Regions from separate parts of the Streptomyces sp. Wb2n-11 genome, predicted to be linked through region 2. Evidence: predicted binding sites of a transcription regulator. Region 2 holds the regulator's gene; the other holds the start of a gene.
The links. The regulator HrcA, encoded in region 2, represses chaperone genes, less so after heat shock. The targets are predictions, from matches to a motif close to TTNGCACTCNGNNNNNCNGAGTGCNAA.
Positions count from the first base shown of each region.

Region 1: a site for HrcA is predicted at 3,746-3,772, ahead of groL (chaperonin GroEL). Genes of this name have one in related genera too.

Region 1 covers NZ_CVPB01000001.1:3,878,437-3,887,438, reverse strand. The annotation lists gene BN1555_RS17800 (hypothetical protein) at 1-155, shown strand, start outside; gene BN1555_RS17795 (alanine/glycine:cation symporter family protein) at 291-1,754, opposite strand; gene groL (chaperonin GroEL) at 1,999-3,621, opposite strand; gene BN1555_RS17785 (cold-shock protein) at 3,936-4,139, opposite strand; gene BN1555_RS17780 (MoaD/ThiS family protein) at 4,560-4,835, opposite strand; gene thrC (threonine synthase) at 4,832-6,136, opposite strand; SAM riboswitch class I at 6,154-6,281, opposite strand; gene BN1555_RS17770 (glucosyl-3-phosphoglycerate synthase) at 6,461-7,414, shown strand; gene BN1555_RS17765 (alpha,alpha-trehalose-phosphate synthase (UDP-forming)) at 7,476-8,879, shown strand; gene otsB (trehalose-phosphatase) at 8,951-9,002, opposite strand, start outside.
Region 2 covers NZ_CVPB01000001.1:4,737,632-4,746,633, reverse strand. The annotation lists gene BN1555_RS21495 (nitronate monooxygenase) at 1-1,081, opposite strand, end outside; gene BN1555_RS21500 (16S rRNA (uracil(1498)-N(3))-methyltransferase) at 1-2, opposite strand, end outside; gene dnaJ (molecular chaperone DnaJ) at 1,149-2,282, opposite strand; gene hrcA (heat-inducible transcriptional repressor HrcA) at 2,283-3,299, opposite strand; gene BN1555_RS21480 (MBL fold metallo-hydrolase) at 3,484-4,221, shown strand; gene BN1555_RS21475 (DUF3097 domain-containing protein) at 4,263-5,093, shown strand; gene hemW (radical SAM family heme chaperone HemW) at 5,317-6,549, opposite strand; gene BN1555_RS21465 (ATP-binding SpoIIE family protein phosphatase) at 6,572-8,482, opposite strand; gene BN1555_RS21460 (AMP-dependent synthetase/ligase) at 8,699-9,002, opposite strand, start outside.

The DNA.
Region 1 (9,002 bases), 860 kb from region 2:
GCCGCCCGGAAGCCCTGGCCGGCGGCCTGTGCCGGGTGTGCCGCGACGAGCCTGCGCGCCCGCCGGGCAGCGGCCTGCCCGCGTCCGAGGTGCGCGCCCACGCGGCCAGGGTGCGAGCAGCGGCGGCCCGCCCGCCCGAGAGGGCCCGCAGGTGACCGTTCAGCTCACCCGCGCCAAAAGCCGGGCACGATGGCGAGAAGCTCGAGGACTTCGCCCATCGAAGCCGACAACGCCCGAGGGCGGCGCCCCTTCCCCGGAGGCACCGCCCTCGTACTGTCAATCGTCAGCCGTCAGCCGCGACCGGCGGGCTCCTTCTCCGGCGCCGGGTGCGACGGCGGCGCGTCCCAGCACTCCACCCCGTCGAGGTCCGGCATCCGGCTCTTGGTGAAGACCGGGTTCAGGCCCTGGCGGCGCTGCGCCACGTAGTCGTCGAGCAGCCGGAACGCGATCACCGACAGCGGCAGGATCGCCACCAGGTTGACCAGTGCCATGAAGCCCATGAAGACGTCGGCGAGGTTCCACACCACACTCACCGAACCGAGCGCACCGAGGAAGACCACGACCAGGACGAGCGCGCGGTACCCCGGCAGGACCCACTTCTTGTCCGTCATGAACTCGATGTTGGACTCGCCGTAGTAGTAATTGCCGATCATGGAGCTGAAGGCCAGCATGAAGACGACCAGCGTCAGCACGTGCCCGGCCCAGCCGCCCAGCGTCTCGGTGAGCGCGGTCTGGGTGAGGTCCGCGCCCTGGCGGGCACCGGCCAGTTCCGGGTTGGTCGTCAGGATGATGAAGGCGGTCATCGAGCAGATCAGCAGGGTGTCGAAGTAGACGCCCAGCGACTGGACCAGGCCCTGCTTGACCGGGTGGGAGACCTCGGCGGTGGCGCCGGCGTTCGGGGCCGAACCGAGACCCGCCTCGTTGGAGAACATGCCGCGGCGGATGCCCTGCTGGATCGCCATGCCGATGGCGCCGCCCGCCACCTCGCGGAAGCCGAGGGCGCCGCCGATGATGTCGGCGAAGACGCGCGGCACGTCACCGATGTTCAGGACGACGACGATCAGACCGAGCACCAGGTAGAGCACGGCCATCACCGGCACGAGGACCTGGGTGACGGAGCTGATCCGGCGTACGCCGCCGAAGACGGCCAGGGCCAGCAGCACGGCGAGCCCGATGCCGGTCACCGGCGCGAACCAGGAGGTGTCGTCGGCGGAGAAGGAGGCGCCTGCCACGGCGGTGATGGTGTTGGCCTGCACCGCGTTGAAGACGAAACCGAAGGTCAGCGTGATGGTGACGGCGAAGAGCACACCGAGCCAGCGCTTCTTGAGCGCGCGCTCCATGTAGTACGCGGGTCCGCCCCGGTACGTGCCGTCCTTGTCCTGCACCTTGTAGAGCTGGGCGAGCGTCGATTCGACGAACGCCGAAGCGGCGCCGATGAACGCCATCACCCACATCCAGAAGACGGCGCCCGCGCCGCCCAGGGTGATGGCGGTGGCGACACCGGCGATGTTGCCGGTGCCGACGCGCGCGGCGGCGGAGATGGTGAAGGCGCCGAAGGAGGAGACCTGCTTACGGCCGTCCTTGGCGGGAGCCGTCTTGTCGCCCAGGACGCGCAGCATCTCGGGGAAGAGCCTGCCCTGCACCACCTTGGACCTGACGGTGAACCACAGGCCCGCGCCCACGACGAGCGGGATCAGCAGATAGGTCCAGAAGACGTCGTTGACGTCCATGATCATGGAGTCCAGCGTGTCCATACGTGACGTGTCCTCGGAGTCGGGAGTGCTCGGCTCTGACGGCGCACGTATGCGGCCGGCCGTGGAAGTATTCATTCCATACAAAGCTCCCGGCAGGCTACCCAGGAGCAAAGCCGCACAATACCCCTGGGATCGGTGCGCTTTCTCACAGGCTGAGACGCGGCGCGCGCCGAAACGCCACCGGGGCGGCACCCCCGAAGGGATGCCGCCCCGGTGCTGCGGGACAGATGACCGAACGAGTCGATCAGAAGTCCATGTCACCGCCCGGCATGCCGCCGCCCGCGGGGGCACCGGCCTTCTCGGGCTTGTCGGCGATGACCGCCTCCGTGGTGAGGAACAGCGCGGCGATCGACGCGGCGTTCTGCAGAGCGGAGCGCGTGACCTTCGCCGGGTCGATGATGCCCTCGGCGATCATGTCGACGTACTCGCCGGTCGCGGCGTTCAGGCCGTGACCGATCGGCAGGTTGCGCACCTTCTCGACGATGACGCCACCCTCGAGGCCACCGTTGACGGCGATCTGCTTGAGCGGGGCCTCCAGCGCGAGACGCACGGCGTTGGCGCCGGTCGCCTCGTCGCCCGAGAGCTCGAGCTTCTCGAAGACGGCCGTGGCCTGGAGCAGAGCCACGCCACCACCGGCGACGATGCCCTCCTCGACGGCGGCCTTGGCGTTGCGCACCGCGTCCTCGATGCGGTGCTTGCGCTCCTTGAGCTCGACCTCGGTGGCGGCACCGGCCTTGATGACGGCCACGCCGCCGGCCAGCTTCGCCAGGCGCTCCTGGAGCTTCTCGCGGTCGTAGTCCGAGTCGGAGTTCTCGATCTCGGCACGGATCTGGTTGACGCGGCCCTGGACCTGGTCGCTGTCACCGGCGCCGTCGACGATCGTCGTCTCGTCCTTGGTGATGACGACCTTGCGGGCGCGACCGAGCAGGTCGAGACCGGCGTTCTCCAGCTTGAGGCCGACCTCCTCGGAGATGACGGTGCCACCGGTGAGGATGGCGATGTCGCCGAGCATGGCCTTGCGGCGGTCACCGAAGCCCGGAGCCTTGACGGCGACGGACTTGAAGGTGCCACGGATCTTGTTGACGACGAGCGTGGACAGCGCCTCGCCCTCGACGTCCTCCGCGATGATCAGCAGCGGCTTGCCCGACTGCATGACCTTCTCCAGCAGCGGAAGGAGGTCCTTCACGTTGGAGATCTTGGAGTTGACGATCAGGATGTACGGGTCGTCGAGCGACGACTCCATGCGCTCCATGTCGGTGGCGAAGTACGCCGAGATGTAGCCCTTGTCGAAGCGCATGCCCTCGGTGAGCTCAAGCTCCAGACCGAAGGTCTGCGACTCCTCGACGGTGATGACGCCTTCCTTGCCGACCTTGTCCATCGCCTCGGCGATGAGCTCGCCGATCTGGGTGTCGGCGGCGGAGATGGAGGCCGTGGAAGCGATCTGCTCCTTGGTCTCCACATCCTTGGCCTGCTCAAGGAGAGCGGCGGAGACGGCCTCGACGGCCTTCTCGATGCCGCGCTTGAGGGCCATCGGGTTGGCGCCGGCGGCGACGTTGCGCAGGCCCTCGCGGACCAGAGCCTGGGCGAGGACGGTCGCGGTCGTCGTGCCGTCACCGGCGACGTCGTCGGTCTTCTTCGCGACTTCCTTGACCAGCTCGGCGCCGATCTTCTCGTACGGGTCCTCGAGCTCGATCTCCTTGGCGATGGAAACACCATCGTTGGTGATCGTGGGGGCGCCCCACTTCTTCTCGAGGACGACGTTGCGGCCCTTGGGGCCGAGGGTGACCTTGACGGCGTCGGCGAGCTGGTTCATCCCGCGCTCGAGACCGCGCCGTGCCTCCTCGTCGAACGCGATGATCTTGGCCATGTGAAGTGGTCCTCCCGGACTGGGGTGGATTCTCCGGACCGAGTGGCGCCCGCGACGGACGGCCAGCCTGCCTGGTGGTTTTCCTTGTCCCACCCGGCCTGCGGGCCTCACCGGCCCGGTCCTTCTGTCACTCTCACTGGGAGAGTGCTAACAGTGCTAACGCCAATGATTAGCACTCGACCCCTTCGAGTGCAAGCGTCCCCCTCCGATGTGGACAGACGGTCCGGGGGCGCGCGGCACGCAGGAAGGGCCTGCACCCGGTGCGGGTGCAGGCCCTTCCTGCGTGAGTGCGTCGGTGGCCGATCGCGCCGGGATCAGACGGCGAGCTTGACCATGTCCGCCTGCGGACCCTTCTGGCCCTGCGAGATCTCGAATTCGACTCGCTGACCTTCTTCAAGGGTGCGGTACCCGTCCATCTGGATCGCGCTGTAGTGGACGAAAACATCCGCACCACCGTCGACCGCGATGAAGCCGTACCCCTTCTCCGCGTTGAACCACTTGACGGTGCCCTGAGCCATGCCTAACTCCCCTATTACTGGCCCTTGCACGGGACCGCACTTCGCGGACCCGGGTCAGATCTCCACCCTCCGACAGGAGAGGGCGTGCGCCGGAACGCGTCGACCGCGGCTGAATGTATCCGCCCAACTGCCCTCTGCAACAGGTCAATCGGACGAGAAATCTGGGCGCGGCCGAGCACTCGAATATGAGGAATTCCCTGGTTTCCAGGGCAAGTCGGGCCGGACAAAGCGCGCATTGGCGGCAATCGGCTCGAACACTTTGGCTGCTTCTTGTCGCACGGGGACGCATTCTCATATGCGCCCGGCAAAGACAGCGGAGGGGGCTTCCCCAACTCTACCCCGCCCAACCCTACTGAATTGCCCCCTCCGCTTCTGGGGCGGAGGGGGCAAGGCGCGTGACGAGGGCGGTGCGGCGGCGGATCAGCCTCCGGCGACGGCCGGGATGATCGAGACGCCGGCGCCGTCCGGCGTGGCGGTCTCCAGGCCCTGCTCGAAGCGCACGTCGTCGTCGTTCACGTACACGTTCACGAAGCGGCGCAGCTTGCCCTGGTCGTCCAGGACCCGGGCCGCGATGCCCGCGTGGTTCTTCTCCAGGTCGGCGATGACCTCGGCGAGGGTCGCGCCCTCGGCCGCGACCTCGGCCCTGCCGTCCGTGTACGTACGGAGAATCGTCGGAATGCGGACGTTGACACTCATGCGAGGCCAGCCTCTCGGAAAGAGTCCAGGTTGGGGCGGATGACGGCGGACTGGCCCGTGGTCGGGGCCACCGCCTCAAGGGTCTTCAGGCCGTCGCCCGTGTTGAGCACGACGGTCGTGAGGGCCGGGTCCAGCAGGCCGGCCTCGATGAGCTTCCTGGTGACGCCGACGGTCACGCCGCCCGCGGTCTCCGCGAAGATGCCCTCCGTCTCGGCCAGCAGCTTGATCGACTCGACGACCTGCTCGTCGTCGACGTCCTCGACCGCGCCGCCCGTGCGGCGGGCGATGTCCAGGACGTAGGGGCCGTCGGCCGGGTTGCCGATCGCCAGCGACTTGGCGATCGTGTTCGGCTTCTGCGGCCGTACGACGTCGTGCCCGGCCTTGAAGGCCGTCGACACCGGGGAGCAGCCCTCCGCCTGGGCGCCGAAGATCTTGTACGGCTTGTCCTCGACCAGGCCCAGGGCGATGAGCTCCTTCAGGCCCTTGTCGATCTTCGTGAGCTGCGAGCCCGAGGCGATCGGGATGACGAGCTGGTCCGGGATCTCCCAGCCCAGCTGCTCGCAGATCTCGTACGCCAGGGTCTTGGAGCCCTCGCCGTAGTACGGGCGCAGGTTGACGTTGACGAATCCCCAGCCCTCGCCCAGCGGGTCGCCGATGAGCTCGGAGCAGAAACGGTTGACGTCGTCGTAGTTTCCCTCGATGCCGACCAGGTCGCCACCGTAGACGGAGGCCATGACGACCTTGCCCTGCTCCAGGTCGTGCGGGATGAACACGCAGGAGCGGAAGCCGGCCCGCGCGGCGGCGGCGCCGACCGCGCCGGCGAGGTTGCCGGTGGAGGAGCAGGAGAGCGTGGTGAAGCCGAACGCGCGTGCGGCCTCGACGGCGATGGCGACGACGCGGTCCTTGAAGGAGTGCGTCGGGTTGCCGGAGTCGTCCTTGACGTACAGACCACCGGTGACACCCAGCTCGCGGGCCAGGTTGTCGGCCTTGACGAGCTTGGTGAAGCCGGGGTTCAGGCTGGGCTTGGACGCCACGTCGGCGGGCACGGGCAGCAGCGGCGCGTAGCGCCAGATGTTGTCCGGTCCGGCCTCGATCTGCTTGCGCAACGCCTCGGCGTCACCGAGCGGGAGGTCGTAGGCGACCTCGAGAGGACCGAAACAGGAAGAACAGGCGAAGATCGGGCCGAGTTCGAATCGCTCTCCGCACTCGCGGCAGGAAAGCGCGGCGGCGGGGCCCAGGTCTACGGGCAGGGAATGCGAGTCGGTGGCGCTTGCATCGGTTTCGACGGTCTGCACAGCCATGGTGGCGAGGCCCTTTCTCCTCATCTTCCCCACGGCGCGTTTCGCCGTGAGACGGAATTGGCACCGTCCCCACCGTTACCTCGCGGTCGGCGGGATGGTTGCCGGGACTTCAACGGGCCGTTCCCTCTGTCCCTCTGGATGAGCGCTATGGCGGCGGGTCTGGACCCGGCGCATTTGTGTCCGCGAGACCCCCCGAGATGCGAGGGCGGTCCGCGTTGTTCAAGACTGTAACCGAAGCCCCGGGCGGCGGAGACAGTCGTCCGCACCGCGAGATGACTGTATTGATATGCCGCTTTTGCGGCATGGCACGCAAGGGAGAAGCACGTGCTCGAAGAGGTGGAGCGCTGGCTGGAACTGCGGTCCTGGACCACGGCCGACCGGTCGCTGGACCAGCTGGTCGCGGCCAAGACCGGACGTGGCCACACCGTCAGCGTCGTGCTGCCCGCCCTCGACGAGGAGTCGACGGTGGGTGACATCGTCGCGGCGATACGCCATGAGCTGATGGAGGCCGTGCCGCTCGTCGACGAGCTCGTCGTCGTCGACTCCGGTTCGAAGGACCGCACGGCGCAGGTGGCGACGGCGGCGGGGGCACGGGTCGTCCACCGTGACGCCGTGCTGCCGCGCATACCGGCCCTGCGCGGCAAGGGAGAGGTGCTGTGGCGGTCACTCCTGGTGACCAGTGGCGACATCGTGTGCTTCATCGACTCGGACCTGAAGGACTTCTCCGCCTCGTTCGTCTCGGGCATCGTCGGGCCGCTGCTCACCGAGCCCGACGTGCACTTCGTGAAGGCGATGTACGACCGCCCTCTCGGCGAAGCCACAGGTCAGGGCGGCCGGGTGACCGAGCTGGTGGCCCGCCCGCTGCTCAATCTGCACTGGCCGCAGCTGGCCGGATTCGTCCAGCCGCTGGGCGGCGAGTACGCCGTGCGCCGCTCGCTCCTGGAGCGGCTGCCCTTCCCCGTCGGTTACGGAGTGGAGTTGGGCCTGCTCGTCGACTCGCTCCACACGGTGGGTCTGGACGCGCTGGCCCAGGTCGACGTGGGCGTACGCAAACACCGCCACCAGGACGGGCAGGCGCTCGGACGGATGGCCGCCACGATCTACCGGACGGCTCAGCAGCGGCTTTCGCGCGGCGCTCTGGTGCGGCCCGTGCTGACGCAGTTCGAACGGGACGAGGACGGCGGGTTCGGGTTCGTGCCGCGGACCTACGCGGTGGACACGGAGGAGCGGCCGCCGATGTGCGAGATCGACGAGTACGCGTCACGCCGCGCGGCGTGACGCCGGAGGCTCCGGACCGTACGCACGTTTGAGGGCAGCCAGGACTGGCTAGGTTCGCCACATGGTCTCCGAGCACGCTGCACAGGTACTCGTCGCTTCCAATCGCGGCCCGGTCTCGTACACCCTCCGCGAGGACGGTTCACTCGACGCCAGGCGCGGCGGGGGCGGTCTCGTCTCCGGTCTGTCGGCGATCGGGCGGGACGGGGACGGAGCCTCCTCGCTGTGGGTGTGCGCGGCGCTCGGGGACGGCGACCGGGAGGCGGTGCGGCGCGGGACCGGCGAGCCGGGCGTGCGGATGCTCGACATCGACGCCGGGGTGCACGCGGACGCGTACAACGGCATCGCGAACTCCGTGCTGTGGTTCGTCCACCACATGCTCTACCAGACCCCGCTGGAGCCGGCCTTCGACGCGGAGTTCCGGCGGCAGTGGGCGGCGTACGAGACGTACAACCGCGCCTTCGCCGACGCCCTGGCGGCCGAGGCGGCGCCGGGCGCCGTGGTGATGGTGCAGGACTACCACCTGTGCCTGGTGCCCGGCATGCTGCGCGAGCTGCGCCCGGACCTGCGGATCGGCCACTTCTCGCACACCCCGTGGGCGCCCGTCGACTACTTCCGCCTGCTGCCCGACGACATCGCGCGGCAGCTGCTGCGCGGTCTGCTGGGCGCGGACCGGGTGGCGTTCCTGACCCGGCGCTGGGCGGACACCTTCGCGGCGTGCGCGGTGGACGTGCTGGGCGCCGGCGCGCTGGAGGGCACGGCGGTCGGGGTGCACGGCCTGGGCGCGGACGCGGACTTCCTGCGGGCGCGCTCGCAGCGGCAGGACGTGGAGGAGTGGCTGGTCAGGCTGCGGGAGCGGGTCGGGGCCGGGCGCAGGACCGTCGTCCGGGTGGACCGCACGGAACTCTCCAAGAACATCGTGCGCGGACTGCTCGCCTACCGGCGGCTGCTCACGGACCGGCCCGAGTGGCGCGGGCGGGTGGTGCACATCGCGTTCGCGTACCCGTCGCGGCAGGACCTGGCGGTGTACCGCGACTACATGGCGTCCGTACGGCGCCTCGCCGAGGAGATCAACGCCGAGTACGGGACGGACGACTGGCAGCCGGTGCTGCTGGAGCTGGACGACGACTTCGCGCGGTCCCTGGCGGCGTACCGGATGGCCGACGTGGCGCTGGTCAACCCGGTCAGGGACGGCATGAACCTCGTGGCCAAGGAGGTGCCCGTCGTCTCCGACGAGGGGTGCGCGCTGGTGCTCTCGCGGGAGGCGGGGGCATACGAGGAACTGGGCGAGGACGCGATCGCCGTCAACCCGTACGACGTCATGGCGACGGCGGACGCGCTGCACGAGGCGCTGGTGATGGATCCGCAGGAGCGGGCCGAGCGTACGAAGCGGCTGGCCGCGGCGGCGACGGCGCTGCCGCCGACGGCCTGGTTCCTGGACCAGCTCGCGGCGCTGGCCCCGGAGTAGAGCCGGGCGGGCCGGACCGGGAAGCCGCCGCGGCGCGGCTGCGCGCGGCGGCTTCCCGGTCCGGCCCGGAATCAGGCCCCTCCGGCGATCGTGGCCAGAGCGGTGAGCAGCCGGACCACTCCC
Region 2 (9,002 bases):
ATGCCGCACCGCCCGCGCCGCGCAGGGCCAGCGCCGCGCGGGCCGCGTCGGTCTCGGCCGCGAGGACGTCGACCAGCCGCCCGGCGGGCATCTCGCGCGCCATCCGGTGCCCCTGCCCCGCCCACAGCGCCATGCCCTGGGGGTCGCCCGCCTTGGCCGCGGCCTTGCGCAGGCCGGAGGTGATGTGGTGCACCTGGGGGTAGGCGGCGGGGGCGTACGGGCCGTGCTCACGCATGAAGCGGTTCACCAGGCCACGGGCAGGGCGTCCCGAGAAGGCCCGGGTGAGTTCCGTGCGGACGAACAGCGGGTTGGTCATGGCCTGCTTGTGCAGGACATTGGCACCGGACTCGGGGCAGACCAGGAACGCCGTGCCGAGCTGCGCCGCGTCCGCGCCCAGCGCGAGGACCGCGGCGATCTGTGCGCCGCGCATCAGGCCGCCCGCCGCGACGATCGGCAGCTGCACGGTCTCGCGCACCTGCGTGATGAGGGAGAGCAGGCCGATGCCCGCGCCGTCGTTCTGGGGGTCGTCGCGGTGCGTCCCCTGGTGGCCGCCGGCCTCGATGCCCTGGACGCACACGGCGTCGGCGCCGCTCCACTGCGCGGCCTGGGCCTCTTCGGGCGTGGTGACGGTCACGACGGTGAGGGTGCCGGCCTTCGCGAAGGAGTCGAGGACGGGGCGGGCGGGGCAGCCGAAGGTGAAGGAGACGACGGGGACGGGATCGTCGAGGAGGATGGCGAGCTTGGCTTCGTAGCCGTCGTCGGTGCAGTTGTCGGATTCGCCGAGGGGGGTTTCGTACCAGTCGGCCTCACCGGCGAGCTGGTGACGGTAGACCTCCACGGAGGCCGGGTCCACGTGGCTCGGCTGCGGCATGAAGAGATTGACGCCGAAGGGCCGGCCGGTCAGGCCCCGCAGCTGCTTGATCTCCTCGTACATGCCGTCCGCGGTCTTGTACCCGGCGGCGAGGAACCCGAGACCGCCGGCGTCACAGACGGCGGCGGCGAGCTGAGGACTGGAGGCGCCGCCCGCCATGGGGGCCTGCACGATCGGATAACGGAAAAGATCGGTCAGTGCGGAGGACATGAACGCATAGTTTCATGCCCTCCGCACTGCGCCGAATCGAGGCTTCCGGCCCTTGGCGGGCGCGCGCCTACCGCCCGTTGAACGCATCCTTCAAGCGCGAGAACAGACCCTGCTGCCCGGGCTGGAACTGGCCCGTCGGGCGCTCCTCGCCGCGCAGCTTCGCGAGCTGGCGCAGCAGGTCCTCCTGCTGCGGGTCCATCTTCGTGGGGGTCAGCACCTCCACGTGCACGATCAGGTCGCCGCGGCCGCCGCCCCGCAGGTGCGTGACACCGCGCCCGTGCAGCGGGATCGACTGGCCGGACTGCGTGCCCGGACGGACGTCGATCTCCTCCGTCCCGTCGAGCGTCTCCAGCGGGCACTTCGTGCCCAGCGCCGCCGCCGTCATCGGGATGGTAACCGTGCAGTGCAGGTCGTCGCCGCGCCGCTGGAACACCGCGTGCGGCAGCTCGTGGATCTCGACGTACAGGTCGCCGGCGGGGCCGCCGCCGGGGCCGACCTCGCCCTCGCCCGCGAGCTGGATCCGCGTGCCGTTGTCGACACCGGCCGGGATCTTGACCGTCAGCGTCCGGCGCGAGCGCACACGCCCGTCACCGGCGCACTCCGGGCACGGGGTCGGTACGACCGTGCCGAAGCCCTGGCACTGCGGGCAGGGGCGCGAGGTCATGACCTGGCCCAGGAAGGACCGGGTGACCTGCGAGACCTCACCGCGGCCGCGGCACATGTCGCAGGTCTGGGCGGAGGTGCCGGGAGCGGCGCCCTCGCCCGAGCACGTCGTACACACGACGGCCGTGTCGACCTGGATGTCCTTGGTCGTGCCGAAGGCCGCCTCGTTGAGGTCGATCTCCAGCCGGATCATCGCGTCCTGGCCGCGCCGCGTGCGCGACCTCGGGCCGCGCTGCGACGCCGTTCCGAAGAACGCGTCCATGATGTCCGAGAAGTTCCCGAAGCCGCCCTGGCCGAAGCCGCCGGCTCCGCCGCCCGCCTGCGAGAGCGGGTCGCCGCCGAGGTCGTAGACCTGCTTCTTCTGCGGGTCCGACAACACCTCGTAGGCGGCGTTGATCTCCTTGAAGCGTTCCTGCGTCTTGGGGTCGGGATTCACGTCCGGGTGGAGCTCGCGCGCCAGCCGCCGGAATGCCTTCTTGATCTCGTCCTGGGATGCGTCGCGGCGTACGCCGAGTACGGCGTAGTAGTCGGTGGCCACTTACGACTCCGCCAGGATCTGTCCGACGTAACGTGCCACTGCGCGTACCGCTCCCATCGTTCCGGGGTAGTCCATGCGGGTCGGTCCGACCACGCCGAGTTTGGCGACTGCTTCGTCGCCCGAACCGTAGCCGACCGCGACGACGGACGTGGAGCTGAGCCCCTCATGGGCGTTCTCGTGCCCGATTCGTACGGTCATGCCCGAGTCCGTTGCCTCACCCAGCAGCTTGAGGAGCACGACCTGCTCCTCCAGCGCCTCCAGCACCGGCCGGATGGTGAGGGGGAAATCATGTCCGAAGCGGGTGAGATTGGCGGTACCGCCGATCATCAGCCGCTCCTCGGTCTCCTCGACCAGAGTCTCCAGGAGGGTGGAAAGAACCGTCGCAACGGTTCCCCGGTCCTCCTTGTCGAAGGATTCGGGGAGGTCCTGCACCAGCTGCGGTACGTCCGCGAATCGGCGTCCCACGACCCGGCTGTTGAGCCGGGCCCGCAGGTCCGCCAGGGACGTCTCGCCGAAGGGCGCGGGGCAGTCGATCATGCGCTGCTCGACCCGTCCGGTGTCCGTGATGAGCACGAGCATCAGGCGGGCGGGGGCCAGCGGGAGGAGTTCCACGTGCCGCACCGTCGAACGGGTCAGCGACGGGTACTGCACCACGGCGACCTGCCGGGTCAGCTGCGCGAGCAGCCGGACCGTACGGGCCACCACGTCGTCGAGGTCGACCGCTCCGTCCATGAAGTTCTGGATGGCGCGGCGCTCGGGCGACGACAGGGGCTTGACGCCCGCGAGCTTGTCGACGAACAGGCGGTAGCCCTTGTCCGTCGGGATGCGCCCGGCACTCGTGTGCGGCTGGGCGATGAAGCCCTCGTCCTCCAGGACGGCCATGTCGTTGCGGACCGTGGCCGGGGAGACGCCGAGCTTGTGCCGCTCGGTGAGCGCCTTGGAGCCGACGGGTTCCTCGGTGCCCACGTAGTCCTGGACGATGGCGCGCAGCACCTCGAGTCTGCGTTCGCTGAGCATCGCGCACACCTCCAGCTGTCGATCGTTGGCGCCTGCCTGGCACTCGCTGCGGGGGAGTGCCAGCAATCCCCCGGGCCAGTGTACGGCGGCGAGGTGCATACCTAGCAAGGGCGGCCGGTCACCTTACCCCGCGACGGCCCTGTTCAGCGGGCGGGGGCCCCGGGGATGGGACTAGCGTCGCGGTATGGACGTCAGTTGGGAAGAGGCAGGCTGGGAACGGCTCGCACCGGGGGTGGGACGGCGGCGCATGCCGGTCTGGGACGCGACGGTGGGCCTGGTGACCGGGGACGACGAGGGCTGCGGCTCCGCGCTGCTGATCGACACGGGAGCGACACTGCGCGAGGGTGCGGAGCTCCGCGCCCAGGCACAGCGGCTTCTGGGCCCCCGCCGGAGAGTGACGCATATCGCTCTCACCCACCCCCACTTCGACCACGTCCTGGGCACGGCCGCGTTCGCGGGAACCGAGGTGTACGGAGCGGTCGGCGTCGACGAACTGCTGCGGCGGGAGCGGGATGCGGTGCGGGACGACGCCGTGCGGCACGGGGTCGACCGGGGCGCGGCGGCGGAGGCGGCGGACGTCCTGGTCGCGCCGCACCACATGGTCTGCGGTGAGTGGACGCTGGACCTGGGCGGCGGCCGCCAGGTGCTGCTGGCGAACGTCGGCCCCGGACACAGCGGTCACGATCTGGCGGTACTGGTGCCGGGCAGTCCCGAGGTCGTCTTCTGCGGCGACCTGGTGGAGGAGTCGGGCACTCCCCAGGCCGGCCCGGACGCCCACCCGTCCCACTGGCCGGCGGCCCTGGACCGGCTGCTGGCGCTGGGCGGCGAGAGGGCGGCGTACGTGCCGGGGCACGGGGCGGTGGTGGACGCGGCGTACGTCCGCGCGCAACGCGACGCGCTGGCGGCCCGTTTCGCCGTGTGACGAAGCGCACCGGACCGGCGCACCGGACTATCGTCGGCCGAATGCGCAGCCGACAGTACGGGCCCGATCTCACCCCGCCGTGGAAGAAGACCGCCCCCGTCCCCGAAGTCCCCGCCGAGGCCGATCTTGTCGTGGAGGAGGTCACCACCGGTTTCTGCGGTGCGGTGATCCGGTGCGAGAAGACGGCGCAAGGGCCGGTCGTGACCCTGGAGGACCGCTTCGGGAAGCACCGGGTGTTCCCGATGCGGCCGCGCGGCTTCCTCCTGGAGGGCCGCGTCGTCACCCTGGTGCGCCCGGCCTCCGCCGCTCCGGTCCGGCCCGCCCGTACGGCGTCGGGTTCGGTGGCCGTGCCGGGGGCGCGGGCGAGGGTGGCGCGGGCCGGGCGGATCTACGTCGAGGGGCGCCACGACGCGGAACTGGTCGAGCGGGTCTGGGGCGACGACCTGCGCATCGAGGGCGTGGTCGTCGAGTACCTGGAGGGCGTCGACGATCTCCCGGCGATCGTCGCGGACTTCGCCCCGGCCCCGGACGCGCGGCTCGGTGTCCTGGTCGACCACCTGGTGCCGGGCTCGAAGGAGTCCCGTATCGCGGCGCAGGTCACGGGCGCGAACGTCCTGGTCGTCGGCCACCCGTACATCGACGTGTGGGAGGCGGTGAAGCCGTCCGCGGTGGGCATCGGGGCCTGGCCGGTGGTCCCGCGGGGCCAGGACTGGAAGACGGGCGTGTGCCGGGCGCTGGGCTGGCCGGAGAACACGGGGGCGGCGTGGCAGCGGATCCTGGCGTCGGTCCGTTCGTACCGGGATCTGGAGCCGGCGCTGCTGGGGCGGGTGGAGGAGCTGATCGACTTCGTTACGGCGCCGCCCGGCGCGTGACGGGGACGTGACGGGGGTACGGGCCGCCCCTTCCCGCTGGGACCTTGTGCGGCTCCGCCGCGTGAGGGGCTCGGTCCGAGCCCCTCACGCGGTTGAGGACACGCCCGGAGGGGGCTGGGGGCCCGGGGGGTGCCCGGGGGGTGCCCGGGGGGTGGGGTGCCCGGTACCGGGAGGCGCGGGTGGGGGAACGGCGCCGTCGGCACCCCCGCACCCGCGCCCCGGGTCAGTCCACCAGGTCCCGGACCACCGCGTCCGCCAGCAGCCGCCCCCGCAGCGTCAGGACCGCCCGCCCCTCGCCGAACGGCCCGCCCGCCAGCAGCCCGTCCGCCAGCGCCCGCTCCGCCGCCGCCAGCCCCGCCGGGGCCAGCAGGGACAGCGGGCAGCCGTCCGCGAGCCGCAGTTCCAGCAGGATGCGCTCCACGCGCCGGTCCTCCGCCGGGAGCACCTCGCGCCCGGCTCCGGGCGAGCGTCCGTCCCCCAGCGCCTGCGCGTACGCGCCCGGGTGCTTGACGTTCCACCACCGCACCCCGCCCACGTGGCTGTGGGCGCCCGGACCCGCGCCCCACCAGTCCGCCCCGCGCCAGTACAGCTCGTTGTGCAGGCACCGCGCCGCGTCCGAAGTGGCCCAGTTCGAGACCTCGTACCATTCGAAGCCCGCCGCCGACAGCGCGGACTCCGTCATCAGGTACCGGTCGGCGTGTACGTCGTCGTCCGTCATCGGCACCTCGCCCCGCCGGATCCGCCGCGCCAGCTGCGTTCCCTCCTCCACGATCAGGGCGTACGCGCTGACGTGGTCGGGGCCGGCTCCGACCGCCGCGTCCAGCGACGCCTGCCAGTCCGCGTCGGACTCCCCCGGTGTGCCGTAGATCAGGTCGAGGTTCACGTGCTCGAAGCCCGCCGCCCGCGCCTCCGCGACGCACGCCTCCGGCCGCCCGGGCGTGTGCGTACGGTCCAGGATCTTCAGCACGTGCTGCTTCGCGCTCTGCATCCCGAACGAGATCCGGTTGAAGCCGCCCTCCCGCAGCTCCTCCAGATACGCCGGATTCACCGACTCCGGATTCGCCTCGGTGGTGATCTCCGCGTCGTCCGCGAGCCCGAACTCGTCCCGGATCGCTCCCAGCATCCGTACGAGGTCCCCGGCCGCCAGCAGCGTCGGCGTCCCCCCGCCCACGAAGACGGTCCGTACCGGCCGGGGGTCGTCGCCGAGGACCTTGCGGGCCAGGCGCACCTCCTCCAGCAGGGTGTCCGCGTAGTTGTCGCGCGAGGCCAGCGCACCGCCCGAGCCGCGCAGCTCGGTCGCCGTGTAAGTGTTGAAGTCGCAGTAGCCGCAGCGCGTCGCGCAGTACGGAACGTGCAGGTAGAAGCCGAGCGGCCGCTCGGCCGCGCCGACCAGGGCGTGCGGCGGCAGCGCCCCGTCTTCGGGCATGGGCTCACCGTCGGGCAGTACAGAAGGCATGCCCCCATTGTCACAGCTCCGGTCACATCGCCTGGAGGACGAGCAGCGCCAGGTCGTCGTCGGGCGGCGTCGGCGAGAAGTCGTGCACCTCGCGCATGATCCTTTCTGCGACCCCCTGCGCGCTCAGCCCCACGCACCGCCCCAGCGCCGCCGCCAGCCCGTCCGCGTCGTCGAACATGCGCCGCCCGGAGCGCCGCTCGGTCACGCCGTCCGTGACACAGAGCAGGGTGTCGCCCGCTTCCAGGACGAAGGTCTCGCTCTCGTACGTGACGCCGTCGACGACCCCGAGCAGCATCTGGGAGGCTGCGGCGGGCCGCACGCTCCCGTCGGGCCGCAGGAGGAGCGGCAGCGGATGCCCCGCGCAGGCGAGCGTGCAGCGCGCCCCGCCGCCGTCCTCGGCCGCGAACGGCACCAGCTCGCCGTACAGGAGCGAGAGGAAGCGGGGCTGCGGCGCTTCCCACAGCCCGGCCGCCGCCCCGGCACCGGCCGCTCCCGTGATGCCGGCCCCGGGTGCCACGGGTGCCACGGCGGCCGCTGCCGCCGCCAGTCTGGCCGTGGCTTCCGCCGTCTCGACCGCGTCGTCCAGCAGCAGCCCGTTGAGCCGGCCGAGGACCTCGCCGACCGCCCGGCCCTCGCGCGCGAGCAGCCGCAGCCAGGGCCTGACGAGACCGGTGACGACCGCCGCCTCGGGTCCGTTGCCCTGGACGTCGCCGAGCGAGAAGGACCAGCTGCCGCTCGCGCCGGGGAAGACGTCGTAGAAGTCGCCGCCCGCGACGCCCTGCCCGCGCGGCTCGTACACGAGGGCCTTCGCGACACCCGGGATGTCGGCCATCTGTCCCGGCAGCAGGGCCCGCTGCAGGACGCGGCTGATGGTGGCCTGCCGGGTGTACTGGCGGGCGGCGGCGACGGCGAGGGCGACCCGGCGTACGAAGTCCTCGATGAGGCCGGTCACCTCGTCCGGCATCCGGGTCACCCCCGCCTGCCCCAGCACCAGCGTCCCGAGCCCGCGTCCGCCCGCGATCAGCCGGTACGCGACCGCGGCGCCGTCGCTGCCGTCCGTATCGCCCGGGGCGGGCCACGGCACGGGCACCGGCCCGCCGCGCGCGGAGCCGGGCGCCCGGGGCGGCTCCTTCTCGACACACCTGCGCAGTTCCTCGATGCTGCTCTCGCGCTGGTGCCAGACGCGGGCGAGCCGCGGCGCGGCGCCCTCCTCCTCCAGCCACACCGCGCACCAGTCCGCGAGCCTCGGCACGAGGAGCTGGGCGGCGAGCGCCGCGATCATGTCCTCGTCGAACTGGCCCGTCAGGAGGTCGGACGCCTCGGCGAGGAAGGAGAGCGCGCCCCGGTTGATCCAGTCGCTGTCGTACTCGCGCGCCGTCCGCCGCGGCACGGGCGCCAGGATCTCGGCGGCGCGCAGCCCGCGCTGCAGGGCCTGGCCGGCGCTGTCCGCCGGTCCGGCCGGCAGGGCCGGGTGTGCGCCCTCGACCGCGATCCGGGCCCAGACGGTCTTCAGGCCGGTGCGGTAGGTGACGCCCCAGCACACGGAGAGGGCGGCGACGAGGTGCAGGCCGCGCCCGAACTCCTGGCCGCCCCGTCCGGCCGGGCCGGGCCCTCCCTCGGGATCGTTGTGCACGACGCGGGCGGGGTGGTGGTCGGAGACCTCGACGACCAGCGCGGCGGGATCGTCGTCCGTCGCCTCCTCCAGGTGGCACACCAGCTCGACGTTGGTGCCCGCGTGGACGACCGCGTTGGTCACCAGTTCGTTGACGAGGACCACCGCGTCGTCGGCGACCCGGTCGGTGAAGCCGTCGGCGGCCGGCAGCCCGAGTCCGGTCCACTCGGCGAGCGCGGCCCGGACGAACCGCCGCGCGGCGGCCGGCGCGAGCGGGTTCCCGGGCAGGCTCGTCCAGGCGACCGAGCGCGCGTCGGGCAGGCTGCCCGGAAGGTGCGTCGAGCGGTAGGTGGTCTCCCGCTGTCTCGGAATGGACCCCACAGTGCGGCTCCCCGTCGGTTCTGTGATGGCGCCGCCGGCGCCATGGAACAGAGTGACAGACCGGCGCCGCTCATAAGCACGGTGTCACCGAAGTGGCCTACGAAAGAGCGCGCGGGCGGTGCCGTGACCGGCTCCGTCCGCGCGCCCCGCCGCCGGTTACGCCTCGCGCGACCCCGCGTACATCTCTTCGATCAGGTCCTTGTACTCACGCTCCACGACCGGCCTCTTGAGCTTGAGACTCGGCGTCAGCTCGCCGTGCTCGATGTCCAGGTCGCGCGGCAACAGACGGAACTTCTTGATCGTCTGCCAGCGCTGCAGCCCTTCGTTGAGCCGCTTCACATAACCCTCGATCAGTTCCTCGGTCTTCTCGGAGGCGACGACTTCGGCGTACGACTTGCCCCCCATGCCGTTCTCCTCGGCCCAGCCGAGGATCGTCGGCTCGTCGAGCGCGATCAGCGCG